Linked DNA regions of Synechococcus elongatus PCC 11801. The protein of the gene in region 2 interacts with the protein of the main gene of each other region in a pairwise test. Links are inferred from orthologs where the notes say so. Each region holds a gene or a part of one and is shown on either strand. Other genes may lie near its edges.

What was found. Proteins that work in one complex are often made in the same cells at the same time.
Region 1: the proteins of DOP62_RS07340 (region 2) and sfsA interact in binary tests that used the Escherichia coli proteins (3 or more experiments, as listed by UniProt). The link is inferred for Synechococcus elongatus PCC 11801 from one-to-one orthologs.

Annotation. Positions count from the first base shown.
Region 1 is NZ_CP030139.2:1,203,594-1,210,809, reverse strand. What follows is about bases 2,365-5,182. They hold sfsA (DNA/RNA nuclease SfsA), read left to right. Parts: upstream 2,365-3,327; coding sequence 3,328-4,038; downstream 4,039-5,182. Other genes in these bases: DOP62_RS05765 (hypothetical protein), read left to right, coding at 4,118-4,927; murJ (murein biosynthesis integral membrane protein MurJ), read right to left, coding at 2,365-3,280. Outside these bases: DOP62_RS05790 (PRC-barrel domain-containing protein), read left to right, coding at 1-501; speD (adenosylmethionine decarboxylase), read left to right, coding at 775-1,194; DOP62_RS05780 (hypothetical protein), read left to right, coding at 1,312-1,644; more of murJ, read right to left, coding at 1,658-2,364; DOP62_RS05760 (helix-turn-helix domain-containing protein), read left to right, coding at 5,434-6,126; DOP62_RS05755 (hypothetical protein), read left to right, coding at 6,314-6,958; DOP62_RS05750 (aromatic ring-hydroxylating dioxygenase subunit alpha), read left to right, coding at 6,951-7,216. UniProt on the Escherichia coli protein: Binds to DNA non-specifically. Could be a regulatory factor involved in maltose metabolism.
Region 2 is NZ_CP030139.2:1,521,986-1,529,352, forward strand. What follows is about bases 1,632-4,600. They hold DOP62_RS07340 (glutamate-5-semialdehyde dehydrogenase), read right to left. Parts: upstream 3,780-4,600; coding sequence 2,484-3,779; downstream 1,632-2,483. Other genes in these bases: DOP62_RS07335 (extracellular solute-binding protein), read left to right, coding at 1,632-2,473; DOP62_RS07345 (DUF5666 domain-containing protein), read right to left, coding at 3,918-4,178; DOP62_RS07350 (helix-turn-helix domain-containing protein), read left to right, coding at 4,369-4,600. Also shown: nicotinate mononucleotide-dependent phosphoribosyltransferase CobT, read left to right, coding at 1-1,060; DOP62_RS07330 (hypothetical protein), read right to left, coding at 1,029-1,283; more of DOP62_RS07335, read left to right, coding at 1,409-1,631; more of DOP62_RS07350, read left to right, coding at 4,601-4,644; hisS (histidine--tRNA ligase), read left to right, coding at 4,758-6,065; DOP62_RS07360 (hypothetical protein), read left to right, coding at 6,103-7,367. UniProt on the Escherichia coli protein: Catalyzes the NADPH-dependent reduction of L-glutamate 5-phosphate into L-glutamate 5-semialdehyde and phosphate. The product spontaneously undergoes cyclization to form 1-pyrroline-5-carboxylate.

The sequences.
Region 1 (7,216 bases), 320 kb from region 2 along the record:
GGTGGTTGGGACGACGACGAGTACGATCGCTACTCCCTACCGATTACCCCAGTCGAAAATCAGCTCGGTGCCGGTGAACCGCTGCCGCCGCAACGGGATTACAGCCAGCAACCGTTCCGCGCTCGGCGCGAAGATCGCCGCCAAGAAGAACTGGTTGAACCGCTGCGCCAAAGTCGTCCGGCTGCCCGTCGTCTCTACATGGACGAGGAAGAAGCGGCACCCGCACAACGTCGCTGGGAAGATGAGCCTGCACCTCGCCCGCGATCGCAACAGCCTAGCCGCGATCGCTACATCGACGAAGATGAAGGCTACGACGATCTGCCTGCACCCCGCGTCCAACGTCGTGCTGATTCAGCACGACCCGCACCAACTCGGGCGAGCAACCCACAACCGCTGCCCCAAGATGATGATCCGTTTGGGGACGCATGGGCCGAGCCAGATAACAGTCCTGAACTGCAGCTGCCCCAGCACCAACGTCAGCCAGAATACGAAGAAGGCTAGGTTGCACTGAATCGAAATTGAGCTACTGCAGGCAGTAGTGATATTCAACAGTGGCTCATTGCCTGATATTTTGTAAAACGCGTACAACTCAAGCAGCGTCAGTCTTTGCCTGCTGACTCAGGTTGCTGCTTGCGGTTCTCTAACTGCGCGATCGCCATGCTCAAGAATTGGCGACTTCCCGCAGTCCCACACGAATTTGGCGCGATCGCTTGCTAAAAATACAGAGAACAAGTTATACCTGTTTAACAGGTTGTCTTTGTTTAACGGAGAACCATGACCGTCTCCCTCAATCCCCTCTTGGCTGATCCTCCTGCACTCGGTGTTGGACGGCACTGCATCCTTGAGATCTACGGCTGTGCCGGTGAACTGCTCAATGATGCTGCTTACGTAGATCGTTCGATTCGTGAAGCCGCGATCGCTGCCGGAGCGACTCTCCTCAATCAGGTCTGCCATGAGTTTGAACCTCAGGGCGTGACAGCTCTAGCACTGCTGGCTGAATCCCATATCTCCATCCACACCTGGCCCGAAAATGGCTATGCAGCGGTGGATGTCTTTACTTGCGGCGACCACACTCAGCCCGAAGTCGCCTGCCACCATCTCATTCAAGCTTTCAAAGCTGAACATCATAGTCTGCACAGTATTGTCAGACGGCCTCCCGCTGCGATTCGCGAACACGAGCGCGTGCCGGCCTAACGCCAAGGTCATCGATTCAATCTAGTGATTAGCGGTGGGCGGCTCCTTGAACCGAAGTCTGGGGGCCGCCTTCTCTTTTCCGTTGTTTTTCTTTGCTGCACAGCACATGAACGAACCATGGCAAAAAAAATTTTTGGTGTCCGCGTTGAGGAAGATTTACGCCAGCAATTGAAGCAGTTGGCGTTGATTAAGGGTTTCTATCACAACAGTGGCCAGCACAAGGGCAAGCCCGATCTCAGTGGCTTGGTGCTGGCGATTCTGGAAGAGTATGTGGCTCAAAACCAAGCAGTACTCGATGCTGCTGGGCCGTTTGTGGAAGAGCCCGAGCCAGCCACTGCGCCCAAATCAACTCCAACCCGTCAGCGTAAACCCGCCGCCACAGCGTCGAAAGCGAAAACAACGCGATCGCCCCGCAAACGTAAAACCTCTGGTTCTGGTCCCGCCAAATAAGGTGGCGGCGCTGTTAGGAATCCACTGGCTGCCGACGACGGAGCAGGCGATCGCGCAGTTGCTGAACTTCTGGTAGAGGCAAACGACTGACCGGCAGAGCAAAAGCCAGTAAACCCACGCCACTCGCGATCGCCAGTTTCACAATCAGCAGGATCAGATTCTGCGCGGGCCAGAGGCGATCGAGCCCCAGTTGAGCACCGTAGGCCAAGACCCCACAGCCAAAGCTCCAAGCACTGAGTAGCGCAATCCAGCTCCCCCATGGCAGGAGAGGCAATCCTTTCAGTCGACGATGCAAAATCCAGAGCAGGGCAATAAGAGAGACAAGGTTGACGCCTACGGTGGCCAAGACTAAACCGGGTGCGCCAAAGGGTTTGAGCAGCAGCCAGTCGAACAGGGCATTGAGGAAGATATTGAAGATGCTGATGCGGAATGGAGTCTGACCATCGCCTAGGGCATAGAAAACCCGCACTAGGACATCGCGCCCGAGGTAGACAAACATACCGATGCTGTAGGCCACCAGCAGCGAAGCCACCAGATCAGTTGCTTCAGTTTGAAAGGCGCCGCGCTCGTAGACCAACTGCACGATTGGGAAAGCTAGTGCTGCCATCAAAGCTCCGAGGGGCAGCATCAACAGCGCAGTCAAAAATAAGCCCTGACGGATCCGCTGCTTCAGTTCTGGCCATTGCTCCGGCTCTGCTAGACGAGAGAGCACCGGCAACAACGGTACCAAAATGACATTCGAGAGAATGCCGAGGGGAGTTTGCACCAGTAGACCGGCATAGCCTAAACCGGCGGCGGCTTGGGGAATGAAGGAGGCAAAGAACAGATCGGTGTAGACGTTGATCTGCAGCATGCCTGAAGAAAAAGTGGCAGGGCCGAGAATTTTCAGGACTGCTTGTACCTCGGGACGTTGCCATTCAAAGCGCAATCGCAGTCCGGCGAGGCCATGACGAAACTGGGCGGGCAGTTGAATCACCCATTGCAGGATCGCGCCTAGCAGCGTGCTACCTGCCAACACAATGCCGCCCAGAATTGCGAGTTGGGGACTGGTGATTTGGCTGCCGACTTGCCACCACAACACCCCGACGCCACCAATCACAGCCAAGCTGGAAAAGAGCGGGCTGACTGAGGGTAGCCAGTAGGTATCAGCGGCGTTGAGCACGCCAAAGCCAATGCCAATCAACCCTGCGAGCAAGGCCATCGGTGCCATGATCCGCAGCTGAAGAACCGCGATCGCCCTTGTTTCTTGACCGGTCGGCGTTAGGTCCAGACCCGGTGCAACCAAACCGATCAGCGGATCAGCAAAGATCACCAGCAGCACGGTGACGATCAGCAGACTGATGCCAACAAGGGTCGTAATCGTTTCGACCAAGGGGCCACTGTCGCGGCGATCGCGCTTGGCAAGAACACTGACCATCGCACTGTGAAAAGGACCGTTAATCCCCCCCAATAGAATGAGCAGGAAGCCCGGAATGACGTAGGCATAGTTGTAGGCATCGAAGGCTGGCCCAACCCCAAAGGCGGCCGCGATCGCCTGTTGCCGGACCAGTCCAAAAACTTTGCTGAGCAGGGTGGCCACAGCAACGATGCCAGCAATGCCAGCAAGCGATCGGGCCGGTTTAGGAGCGTCTGGCACAGGATGCGAAAGAATGGATGACGGCCTGAACAGTCTACGACGCCCCCATGCCTCAGCGGCTCTACACCTATCCCCCTCTGTTGCGGGGGCGCCTGCTCCAGCGCTACAAACGCTTTTTTGCCGATATTGAACTCGACAGTGGTGAGACGATTACTGCTCACTGTCCCAACACAGGTCCAATGACAGGTATCTGCCAGATCGGTAATCCTGTCTACGTCTCGAAATCGGATAACCCTAAGCGCAAGCTGGCCTACACCTGGGAGCTGATTGAGGTAACGGACAACGAACCGACTTGGGTAGGCGTCAACACCGGCTTGCCCAATCGTGTGGTTCAAGCCCTGTTGGAGCAGCATTATCTAACCGCTCTAGGTGACTACGGCACAGTCCAGCGGGAGGTTCCCTACGGTGAAAACAGTCGGGTGGACTTTCGACTAGAAGGCGATCGCCCCATCTACGTCGAGGTCAAAAACACGACCTGGACAGATGGCCGTCTAGCGCTTTTCCCCGATACCGTTACGACCCGTGGCCAAAAGCATCTCCGAGAGCTGACAGCCCTGCTACCGGAAGCGCGAGCGGTGATGCTCTACTTCATCAATCGCGGTGATTGCACCGCCTTTGCACCGGGTGACAGCGCTGATCCGGTCTATGGCCAACTGTTGCGGACTGGCGTAGCAGCAGGACTTGAAGTCTATCCCTGTCAGTTCCAGATCAGTCCTGAAGGAATTGATTTTCTAGGTGTGGCCCCTTTGCAACTCTAGAGGGATCAGTGATGTTCAGGATGCACTTGGGTTTCTTCTGGAACCTGCGCTAGGCTGCGATCGCTTCTGTTGCTTTGCTATGAACTACGCTCTTACCCAAGCTGTCCTGACTGGCACCCTTGAGGTCATCACCTTTGGCGGTGCTGCTGTTTTGGGCGTGGCTGCCGTCCGCAGTTGGGTCAGGGATGTCTTGAATCCCGATCGCACCTTGATTCAGCTCCGTCAGCAACTTCAAGACTTGGAGCGGAAACTTGAAGAAGCTCCCGAAGATCTTCGACAAGTCGGTCGACTGCGGGCTGAGAATGCAATCCTGACCCAAAACAATCAGCAACTTGAACGCTTAGTAAGTCAACTGCAGCAGCAGGTTAAAGACCAAGAAAACACTCTCTTAGGGTTAGTTCAAGAGAAACAAGATTTACTCACTCAAGTTAGCGATCGCGATCGCCAAATTGCCCAGCTCACCACGGCTTTACAGACCCTTGAAGCCCAAGCTGATCAGCGATCGCAGGATTTTCAAGAGCTACTGGAAGAGCGCGAACAAATCTTGGAAGCGATGGAACTCGCGCAAACCGATCGCGATCAGCTGGCCCAGACCCTTCAGCAACTGCAAGTACAGCAAGGTAGTCTGACCAGCCAAGCCAGCCGTTTAGATGAGCAGAATCGGGAGCTCATTAGTAATCTGCAGGTGCGCGAGCAAACCATCCAGCAACTCCACGACAACTTGACCGCGCTGGAATCACTGCTGCAAGAAGAGCAAGAGCGCAGAGCAGAACAAGAGACGCAACTCATTCAAGTTCGTGAGCAGCTCCAGATTTTGATTCGGCAGCGCTTGAGCCAACAGGCTGGTGTGCGCCCTGCCACAGTCCGCCGTTGGCTAGGCGGTGCCTAGAGTCTCCTTCAGAGTCACCTGGCTGGATGCTCTCTAAAACAGTATTCAATCCCTCCGTCCAGCCATTGTTCTTATCGAATTGAGCCTGTCTCAGCTCACAATTTGATAGCTGCAGGAAAAGAAGTTTCTCCTGAGTGGAATAGTGATTAGTGAAGCAATTGCGCATTGCTGTGTGCTGGTCTTGAGTGCTTATGCTAGGGCTAATGAATGGATCGATGAGAAGGAGTGAGTTCCTTGCGTTCAGCGATCGGATGCTGGGTCTGGCGATGAAGCATGCTGAACATCACAAAATGATTCACGAAATCATCTTGAAAGTCCGTTCTTAGTGTTCTTTTTCCTGCACGTTGATCATGATTTTTTGGTTAAAATAAAGAAACTTTGTTTCTTGATGGTGGAACTGTAGCCGCTGATTCTCTGAAATTTAGATCATCTCTTCTAAAATGTGTTCAGTGGTTACATATTCCGGTTTACAGTTATAAGAATCTCTTTGTTATCTGAGGTCTGGGATGAGGTCGGCGGACGCTGATTTGGGAGCTTCAAGCGGTCCAATAGGGGGTAATAATGCCCTTTGTCGCTACTTGGGAAATACCATTCGCGAATTGCGTCAGCGCCATGGATTAACGATTGCAGAAGTCTCTCAGAAGGCTGGAATCTCGCGTGGCATGCTGTCGAAAATTGAAAACGCACAAACATCAGCGAGTTTAGAAACCCTAGAAAAATTAGTATCTGTTCTAGGAATTTCGCTCAGTGCGCTGTTTAAGGGCTACGAAGTCTCGACAGAGAAAGTCTTTTTGGTTCCCAGCGGTACTGCCAAAGAGGTGGTTCGACGGGGAACTCGCAACGGCCACACTTATCAGCTATTAGCTAGTGATCCCAGTACGCAATTTTGCTTTGAGTCCTTCTTAATTACCCTTCATGAAGGGTCGGAGCCGTTTGCCGCTTTTGAACATCCCGGCTTTGAATCAATTTATGTTCTCGAAGGAAAAATGCAGTATCGCCACGGCGATAGATCTTACTTGCTGCAAGCGGGAGATGCGCTCACTTTTCAAAGTGATATTCCCCACGGTCCTGAAATGCTGATTGAGCTACCGATTCGCTTTTTAGCGACTGTTTTCAATGTGCGAGGCATGCTGCCTGAGTTTGCGTTTATTGCTGCATCTGAGGTAACTGGGGCCGAAGAACCAGAGGGGCAGTCCTAGCCCGATCGCAGTTGCGGATATTTTTCTCGCTTGAGACTGGTGATTGCCCCTGTTTGAGACCAGAATCCAGCAAGTGGGCGGCTGGTGATAACTTGACGATCGCGATGCACTGGGAGTACCTCTACCGCGATCGCCAGAGTGGGCGCTAAAGTCTGGGAAGTTTTTGCTGTCTTCCAAACCCCAGCCTATGGCGACTGTTGTATTTGTCGGCTACAGCGTTTTGCACAGCCTGCTACTGGTCGGTGCGCTGCTGCTCAGTTGGCGATCGCCGGGTTGGGACACGGCCATCCTCGCGTTTGTGGCGCTCGGGCTGGTTTATGACAACGCGATCGTGGCGGCTGGCCGCTGGATTGGGGAAGGCGATCGCCTCGCAGGTCTCGCTAAGTGGCGCTATCTACTGCACATCCTTGGCTCGCCGCTTTTGATCATTGCCGGTTGGCAGGTGGCCCTACGAGCGGGTTTTGCTTGGGCGGAAACATCCACGGCGATGTGGCTGGCGATCGCCCTGACGGCCAGTCTGATTGGCATTGACCTCTGGACGCGCTACCGCGGCTTGGATCTCGCGCCCGTCAACTTCGGCGGCACGCTGCGCTATAAGGATGTGCGCTTCAATCCTGAAATTCCAGTCATTCTGACCACGCTGATTTTGCTGGGGCTGGGCATTCTTTTCGATCGCGAGCGGCAATGGCCTTGGTTGCAAGCGGGTGCGATCGCCATGCTCGTGACCGGTGCCATCCCGATTCGGCTGGTGGGGGTGCTGGCCAGTAATGGTGGCGAAGTGCTGTTCTGCGCCAGTCTTCTGTTGAGCGTCTGGCATTTCAGTCATGGCTAATTTATTAGATGTCACGCTGCTGCCGAATCACTGGTATGCCGTTGCAGCCAGTACTGACTTAGTAGGTACAACGCCGATCGCAGCGTCTCTGCTCGATCGACAGCTGGTGATTTATCGCACTGCTGGCGGGCAAGTTGTGGCACTGGACGATCGCTGCCCCCACCGGGGGGCCTCGCTGGCCTGTGGGCAAGTCAAGGACAACGCGATCGCCTGTCCCTATCACGGCTGGCAATTCGCACCCGACGGTCATTGTGTCCA
Region 2 (7,367 bases):
GGCTGTTCTGCTGGCCTTTACTGAAACGGCACTGATCCCCGGCATTTCAGCAGCGGGCAAAACGCCTCGCGATCGCCGCTACACTGCCCACGCTGATGCTGAGTTTCTCTACAACGGTCCGACTCCGCATCCGCAATACCCATTGCCTCCATTACAGGCAGGCGCATCGCCAGTTCTGATCACGCGAGCCTGCGTGGAGCAGTTGGCCACGCCACTCGTCTTGATCGATGCAGGACTGGTGCAGCCATTGCCAGTTCCAGCCATTCGCCTCGCTAGTCAACCGGCACGCTGCCTCAGTACTGGCCAGGCCTTACCGATCGCAGTCGCAGAACAACTTTTCCAGCAAGGACAGGCCCAAGGGGCGGCGATCGCGGCTCAACATCCCGATCGCTGGTTGGTTCTGGGTGAATGTGTGGTTGGCGGCACCAGCACAGCCCTAGCCCTGCTATTGGCATTGGGCGTGGAAGCAGCCGGCTGCGTCAGTAGCAGCCATCCCACCTGTAACCACACCCAGAAGTTAGCGATTGTTCAACAAGGACTCGCGGTAATTTCCGATCGCACTCAGCGATCGCCCTTGGCACTCGCAGCAGCGATCGCCGATCCGATGTTGATTGCGGCAGCGGGATTGGCCATGGCGGCTAGTCAAACGATGCCGATTCTGTTGGCGGGTGGCACTCAAATGCTGGCAGCCTACGCACTGATGGCCGCGATCGCTCGCACTGGCGTGGCATGGCAACCGGATCGGATTGCCGTCGGGACGACCCGTTGGGTAATGGCTGATCGCAGTGCCCAGGTGGCTCAATTAGGGCCCGCGATCGCTGCACAACTGGGCTCAGAACCATTGCTGCTATCCACACAGCTGGATTTCAGCCAATCGCGCCATGCGCAATTGCGCGTCTACGAGCAGGGCTTTGTTAAAGAAGGGGTTGCTGCGGGAGGCATGGCGATCGCCGCCAGTTTGACCTGCGGTGCCACTGTCGAAACCCTACGAGCATGGGTGGATGATTTGGGCGATCGCGCGATCGCAGCTAGCGGTATTGCAAGTGCGGCGACTGATTGAGGACTTGTTCTTCCAAGGCAGCAATCCGGCCATAGGCGGCTGTGAGCTGGGCATGCAGCCGTTGAACTTGCAGATCGGCCTCTGCAGTGGACTCTGGCGTTGCAACTGCGACTGAGAAGGCGGGCTGCTGCTGAAGCACATATTGATGCAGCTCACACAAGACCAACCACTGGCGATCGAGTTGAGCTTGGAGTTCGCGAATTTGAGATTCCAGGTCGGTCATATGGGCAGGGGCAATGGCACTTCGGCCATCTTAAAAATCGGAATCAAGGCAGGCAGCGTTGATCCCAAAGACTTAACTTTCGGGGGCGCTGTAGCATGACCGAGGGATTTGCCTGAGCCGATCGGATGTTTTTGAGTCGTCGCCGTTTTCTGCAAGCGAGTGCGGGGTTGCCAGCGCTGGCACTGACTGGCTGCCGCTCGGCTGACTTGCAGTTGGCACTGCCAGGCAACACAATTCCCGCGCCGATTCTGCGGCGATTTCAAGATCGCACTCGTCTGACAGTGCAGCTCGATCGCTGGTCTGGCTTGGCGGAGAGTAGCCGTCGCTTGCTGAACGATGACCCCACGCAACTGCCGAATCTGGTCGGCATTGGGGATGGCTGGCTGCAACAAGCGATCGCCTCAGGACGACTCGCACCTTTCAACCCCAATCACTGGCGGCATTGGACGGCTCTCCCCCAACGCTGGCGACAACAACTTCGCCGCGATCGCCAGGGTTTTCTCAGTGATGCAGGTGAGATTTGGGCAGCGCCCTACCGCTGGGGCACAACGATGATTGCCTTTCGCCGCGATCGCCTGACCAGTCCGCTCCAAGACTGGACCGATCTCTGGCGTCCAGAGCTGCGAGGGCAACTGATTCTGCCGGACGATCCGCGAGAGGTGATTGGTCTCACCTTGAAGCGCTTGGGCTGGAGCTACAACCAACCCAACTTGGCTGAGATTCCCGACCTTGAGCCGCTGTTGAAGTCACTCCACCAACAGGTCAAGCTCTACAGTTCTCGGAATTATTTACAGCCACTGCTGCTGGGTGATGCCTTAGCTGCCGTGGGCTGGTCGGCAGATATTTTGGCAGCACTGCGCCGTGACTCTCGCCTGTCTGCAGTGGTGCCACGATCCGGGACGTCCATTTGGCTTGATCTCTGGGTACAACCACAGAAACGGGTGAGTGAAGCCTTGAGCGATCGCTGGATTGACTTTGGTTGGTCGCCCGCGATCGCCCCACAATTTGCAGCCCTTGGGCTGGCAGCTTCACCGGCTGTGTTGACTGCTGCAGCCATTGCCCCAGCCAAGGCAGCCCCCCTCCAGATCCCGCCAAAGGCCATCTTGGAGAAAAGTGAGCTGATCTTGCCCCTACCGGAAACAGTGCGCGATCGCTATCTCGAACTTTGGCAAACGATTCGCCGAGCTTGAAGCAGCCTGATCAGCGATCGCGATGCAGGAATGGTTTCGCCTGAGCACCGCTGTAGGTGGCGGCAATTTGCCCATCGCCGCTGAGGACGTACTTGTAGGTCACCAGTCCTTCCAGACCAACGGGACCACGGGGCGGTAGTTTTTGGGTACTGATCCCCACTTCCGCACCGAAGCCATAGCGGAAGCCATCGGCAAAGCGGGTCGAGCAGTTGTGATAGACGCCGGCACTATCGACTTGGCTAAGAAACTGCGTGGCAGCAGCGGGATCTTCCGTAGCGATCGCATCGGTATGACCGGAGCCGTATTCATTGATGTGGGCGATCGCGGCTTCAAGGGTCGGCACAATCCGCACGGCCAGAATCAGGTCGCTGTATTCAGTGCGCCAATCTTCTTCCGTCGCGGCTGCCATCGGCACGATCGCCTGAGCCGCTGCATCCCCGCGCAAACTGACACCTTTTGCTTGTAGTGCTTCCGCGACTACTGGCAGAAAACTGGGTGCGATCGCCTCGTGAATCAACAGCGTCTCGATCGCGTTGCAGGCCGCCGGATATTGGGTCTTGGCATCAACGGCAATCGTCACGGTTTTATCAATCGCAGCCGCCTGATCGACGTAAAGATGGCAGATACCGTCAGCGTGACCAATCACCGGAATTCGGGTGTTGTCCTGCACAAAGCGAACAAAGCTATTGGAGCCACGCGGAATGATCAAATCGACATAGCGATCGAGCTTGAGCAGCGCCAGCGTTTCTTCGCGGCTAGTCAGCAAGCGAATTGCATCAACCGGGGCTTGTTGTTCAGCCAGCGCCTGGGCGATCGCCGCCACGATCGCTTGGCAAGACCGAATCGCTTCGCGGCCGCCCTTGAGGATCGCGCCATTACCCGACTTGATCGCGAGTGAAGCAATCTGGATCACCGCATCGGGACGGGCTTCGAAGATAACGCCCAACACGCCCACCGGACAGGTCAGCCGCTGCAGGATCAGACCTTCATCCAACTCGCGATCGATCTGGATCTGACCCAGCGGGTCTGGCAGTTTAGCGAGATCGCGGACACCGGCGATCGCCGCCGCTAGTTTGTCGGCATCCAATTTCAAACGGGCATAGAGTGCCGGTGCAATGCCCTCTGCGATCGCCGCTTCGCAGTCCGCCTGATTGGCCGCCAGAATCGTTTCTGCTTCCGCCATCAGTTTGGAAGCGATCGCCTCCAGCAAAGCTTGCCGTGCGGGGCCACTCCACTGCGCGAGCTGACGCGCCGCGGCACGAGTGGCTTGGGCTTGAACTTCAAGATCGGCAGACAGAGTAGCCACAGCAAATTAGGGACGGGCAACAAAAAACTGAAGGAGGGCTTTTAGGTGATCGGAATTAACCCCAGCCTGATCCTTGCTCCAGCCTATCTGGAAACTTCGCCGGACTTCAAACCGCGATCGCTATCCCCAACGCTGGATCTAGCGACACTTCGACAGAGGTTCCACTTCGATTTCTTCGACGCGACCGTTGTCAAAGTCGACTTCCACACAAGTGCCGACAACAAGATTTCCTTCCAACTCCGTCTGGTCAGTCACGGTCACGGCGCGATCGCCAATCGTCCAAGTTCCGACTGTCCCACTGGGGCGCTGCTGAATAATGCCGTAGAAGTCCTCCTTGGCTTGGGCAGGTAAGGACAGCAAACTTAGGCTGGCGATCGCCAGCCACAATAGCGGTTTCATGGGTCGCGCACCGACGAGGAGTTTTGACAAGTCCAGTATCGATCGCACCTGATCGACGCTAGTTCCTAGTACTGAAGGTGCGATGCAATCGCCAATTCCATAGAGAAGACGCGTCAACAAGCGCTGACATCGCAAATCATCAGCCTAGAATAAGGGGGCTAAGTACAAATACCTGAGGTCGGCAGTCGCTATGACGGCAAGTGGTGAATTTCCCGTCAACAGTGCGCTTTCTGAGCGTGAGCTCCAGATCGTAGATCTCGTGGCGGCTGGGCTGACGAATCAGGAAATTGCCACCCAGCTCGATATCAGCAAGCGAACGGTAGACAACCACATCAGCAACATCCTCACCAAAACTGGCACGGACAACCGAGTCGCCTTGGTCCGTTGGGCCTTGCAGTGGGGCAAGGTCTGCCTCGATCAAGTCAACTGCTGCGTCCTGCCCAATCGCGATGCGGCGGCTTCCTAAGCTGCGATCGCTCCATCCTTATCCTGATTTTGACTTCCGAGACGTTCCCTTTTCAGACCATGCTGGAAAGGGTTCCTCTTTGGAACGCGCCCCCACCCGATTTCCCAAGAACGATGGCTAGCTTGCAAGCGCTGCGCGGCACCCGCGACATTTTGCCCTCCGAAAGTCAGATTTGGCAGTGGCTAGAGCAAACCGCCCGCCAGATTTTGAGCCAAGCGGCAGTGCAAGAAATTCGCACGCCCATCTTTGAACAGACATCCTTGTTTGAGCGCGGCATCGGCGAAGCCACGGATGTCGTCGGCAAGGAAATGTATAGTTTCCGCGATCGCGGCGATCGCTCCTTGACCCTGCGGCCGGAAGGTACGGCGGGCACGGTGCGGGCTTACATCGAGCATGGTCTGGCCAGCCAAGGTGGCGTGCAGCGGCTGTGGTATTGCGGTCCGATGTTCCGCTACGAACGTCCGCAAGCTGGTCGTCAACGCCAGTTTCATCAACTGGGCTTGGAACTACTGGGTACAGCTGATGCGCGGGCTGATGCCGAAGCGATAGCCTTGGCGACACAAATCCTGCAAGCCTTGGGACTGAAAAACCTGCGGCTTGATCTCAACTCCGTGGGTGATGCCAGCGATCGCGCGACTTATCGCCAAGCGTTAGTTGATTACTTGACGCCCTACGCGGCAGATCTCGATCCGGACTCCCGCGATCGCCTTGAGCGCAACCCACTGCGGATTCTCGACAGCAAAGACGAACGGACACAGGCGATCGTGGCGGATGCGCCCAGCCTGCAGCAATATCTCAGCGAGCGATCGCGGCAGTTGTTTGAGCAGGTGCAGCAACTCCTGACGAATTTAGGGATTGACTATCGGCTGGAACCCAAGCTGGTGCGGGGCTTGGACTACTACACCCACACAGCTTTTGAAATCATTTCCTCTGATCTGGGAGCACAGGCGACAGTCTGTGGCGGTGGTCGCTACGACGGCTTGGTATCACAACTCGGTGGCCCCGAAACCCCTGCGGTTGGCTGGGCGATGGGGCTGGAACGCCTGATCCTGCTGCTGCAACAAAATCAAAAAGTACCGCCGACGAGCTTGGATTTCTACCTCGTGTCGCGGGGAGCGATCGCGGAAGCTCAGGCATTAGTTCTGGCACAGCGACTGCGGCTGGCAGGCTTTAGCGTCGAACTCGACCTTAGCGGCAGTGCCTTTGGCAAGCAGTTCAAACGGGCGGATCGCAGTGGCGCGATCGCTTGCTTGGTTTTGGGGGATGCGGAAGCGGAACAGGGTCAAGTCAACCTCAAATGGTTGCAGTCAGGCGAGCAACAAGTCGTGAACCAAGCAGAACTCTGGAACGATCCAGAAACGTGGCGATCGTGCCTCCAAGCTGCTCGAGCAGTATCGCCGGTTGAGGTCGCGCCCTTATGATGAACGGCAAGCAGGCTGCAGGCTTTGAGCGATCGGCATGGCAGAAGAGCAATGGATATTGCAGCAAGAAGGGGATGATTACCCACTCACGCTGGATTCTGCTGAGTTAGAAATCCTCGAAGGGCGCTATCGGCTTGATCGGCAAGGACTGGAATCCGATCAAATTGTGTCGATTCGCATCGTCTATGTTGATCTAGAAGCCGATCCGCCGCAACGGCGGGTCTATCGTCAGGAACGCGACACCGACGACCAAGGTTGCGTCTGGATTTTTCCCTACACCTACCTCAAGCCGGGCCTCTGGGAGATTCACTGCGGTACTTGCACAGTCAGTTTGCGTGTCTTGCAGCGGGAATCAGGTGCGTTGGAAGCGGACCCTGACTGGCTACAGCCCGAATCTGAAACACCCCAGCTCCGGATTTTGCTGCGTCAAGAACGCCTGTTGCTGCAACCGGGAGAACTGCTGACCCTGAGCGGTGAGGTGCAGGTGATTCCAGCGCTTCCCCAGCGCCATTGGCCCACCCAAGCGGAACTACTGATCACCTTGCAAACCGGCGATCGCCCCGATCAAGTCCGTCCCATGGCCCGCGAGGTCTTAGAACTCGCGACGTTCCCACTGGCTTTTAGCCTGCCCCTTCAGCTACCCCACGACTGGACAGATCACGATTGCCAAGGGACGGTGCAACTGACCTGGCAACAGCAACAGGCGATCGCCCAGTTCACAGTGCTTTGTCCAGAACCAATCGCCGCCATCACCGCCCCTGAGCCAGAACCTGAGCCAATCTCGCTGCCGGACCCCCCTCAGCCGGAGGCCAAACAGCGCAGTAGTCCCGATCTCCCTCAATTCGTCAAACCCACAGCGGGCAAACAACCCTCAGTGCCCCCACCAGAATCCGCCCAGCCAGGCCCCGCAACATCTCTGCCACCGCGCTTAAATCTCACGTTTATCAACCGGTTGCGATCGCTGATTGAAACGGTGCAGGAGGAGCGCCAAGCTCAGTCCTTGGTGACGACCCCAACGCCTGCGCTACCCAGCCCTCAGCAAGAACGCCTTGATCCTCGCTTGGCAGAAGCTGAACTCCCGCCGCCGCTACTGCGTCCCAGCACCGCCATCCCTGTGCCCGAGCTGCAACTGATCGCACTCCCACAAGCGACAGCAACCCATTTAGACGTTCAGATTCGTTTGCCCGCTTCCTCACTGCGCCTGGCCGTGAAATTGTGGCTCTACGATGGCCAAACGCGTCGGCGCGCCAGTCCCCTCTGTCTCGTCACTGATTTTCAGTCGAGCGATCGCCAAGCACTCCA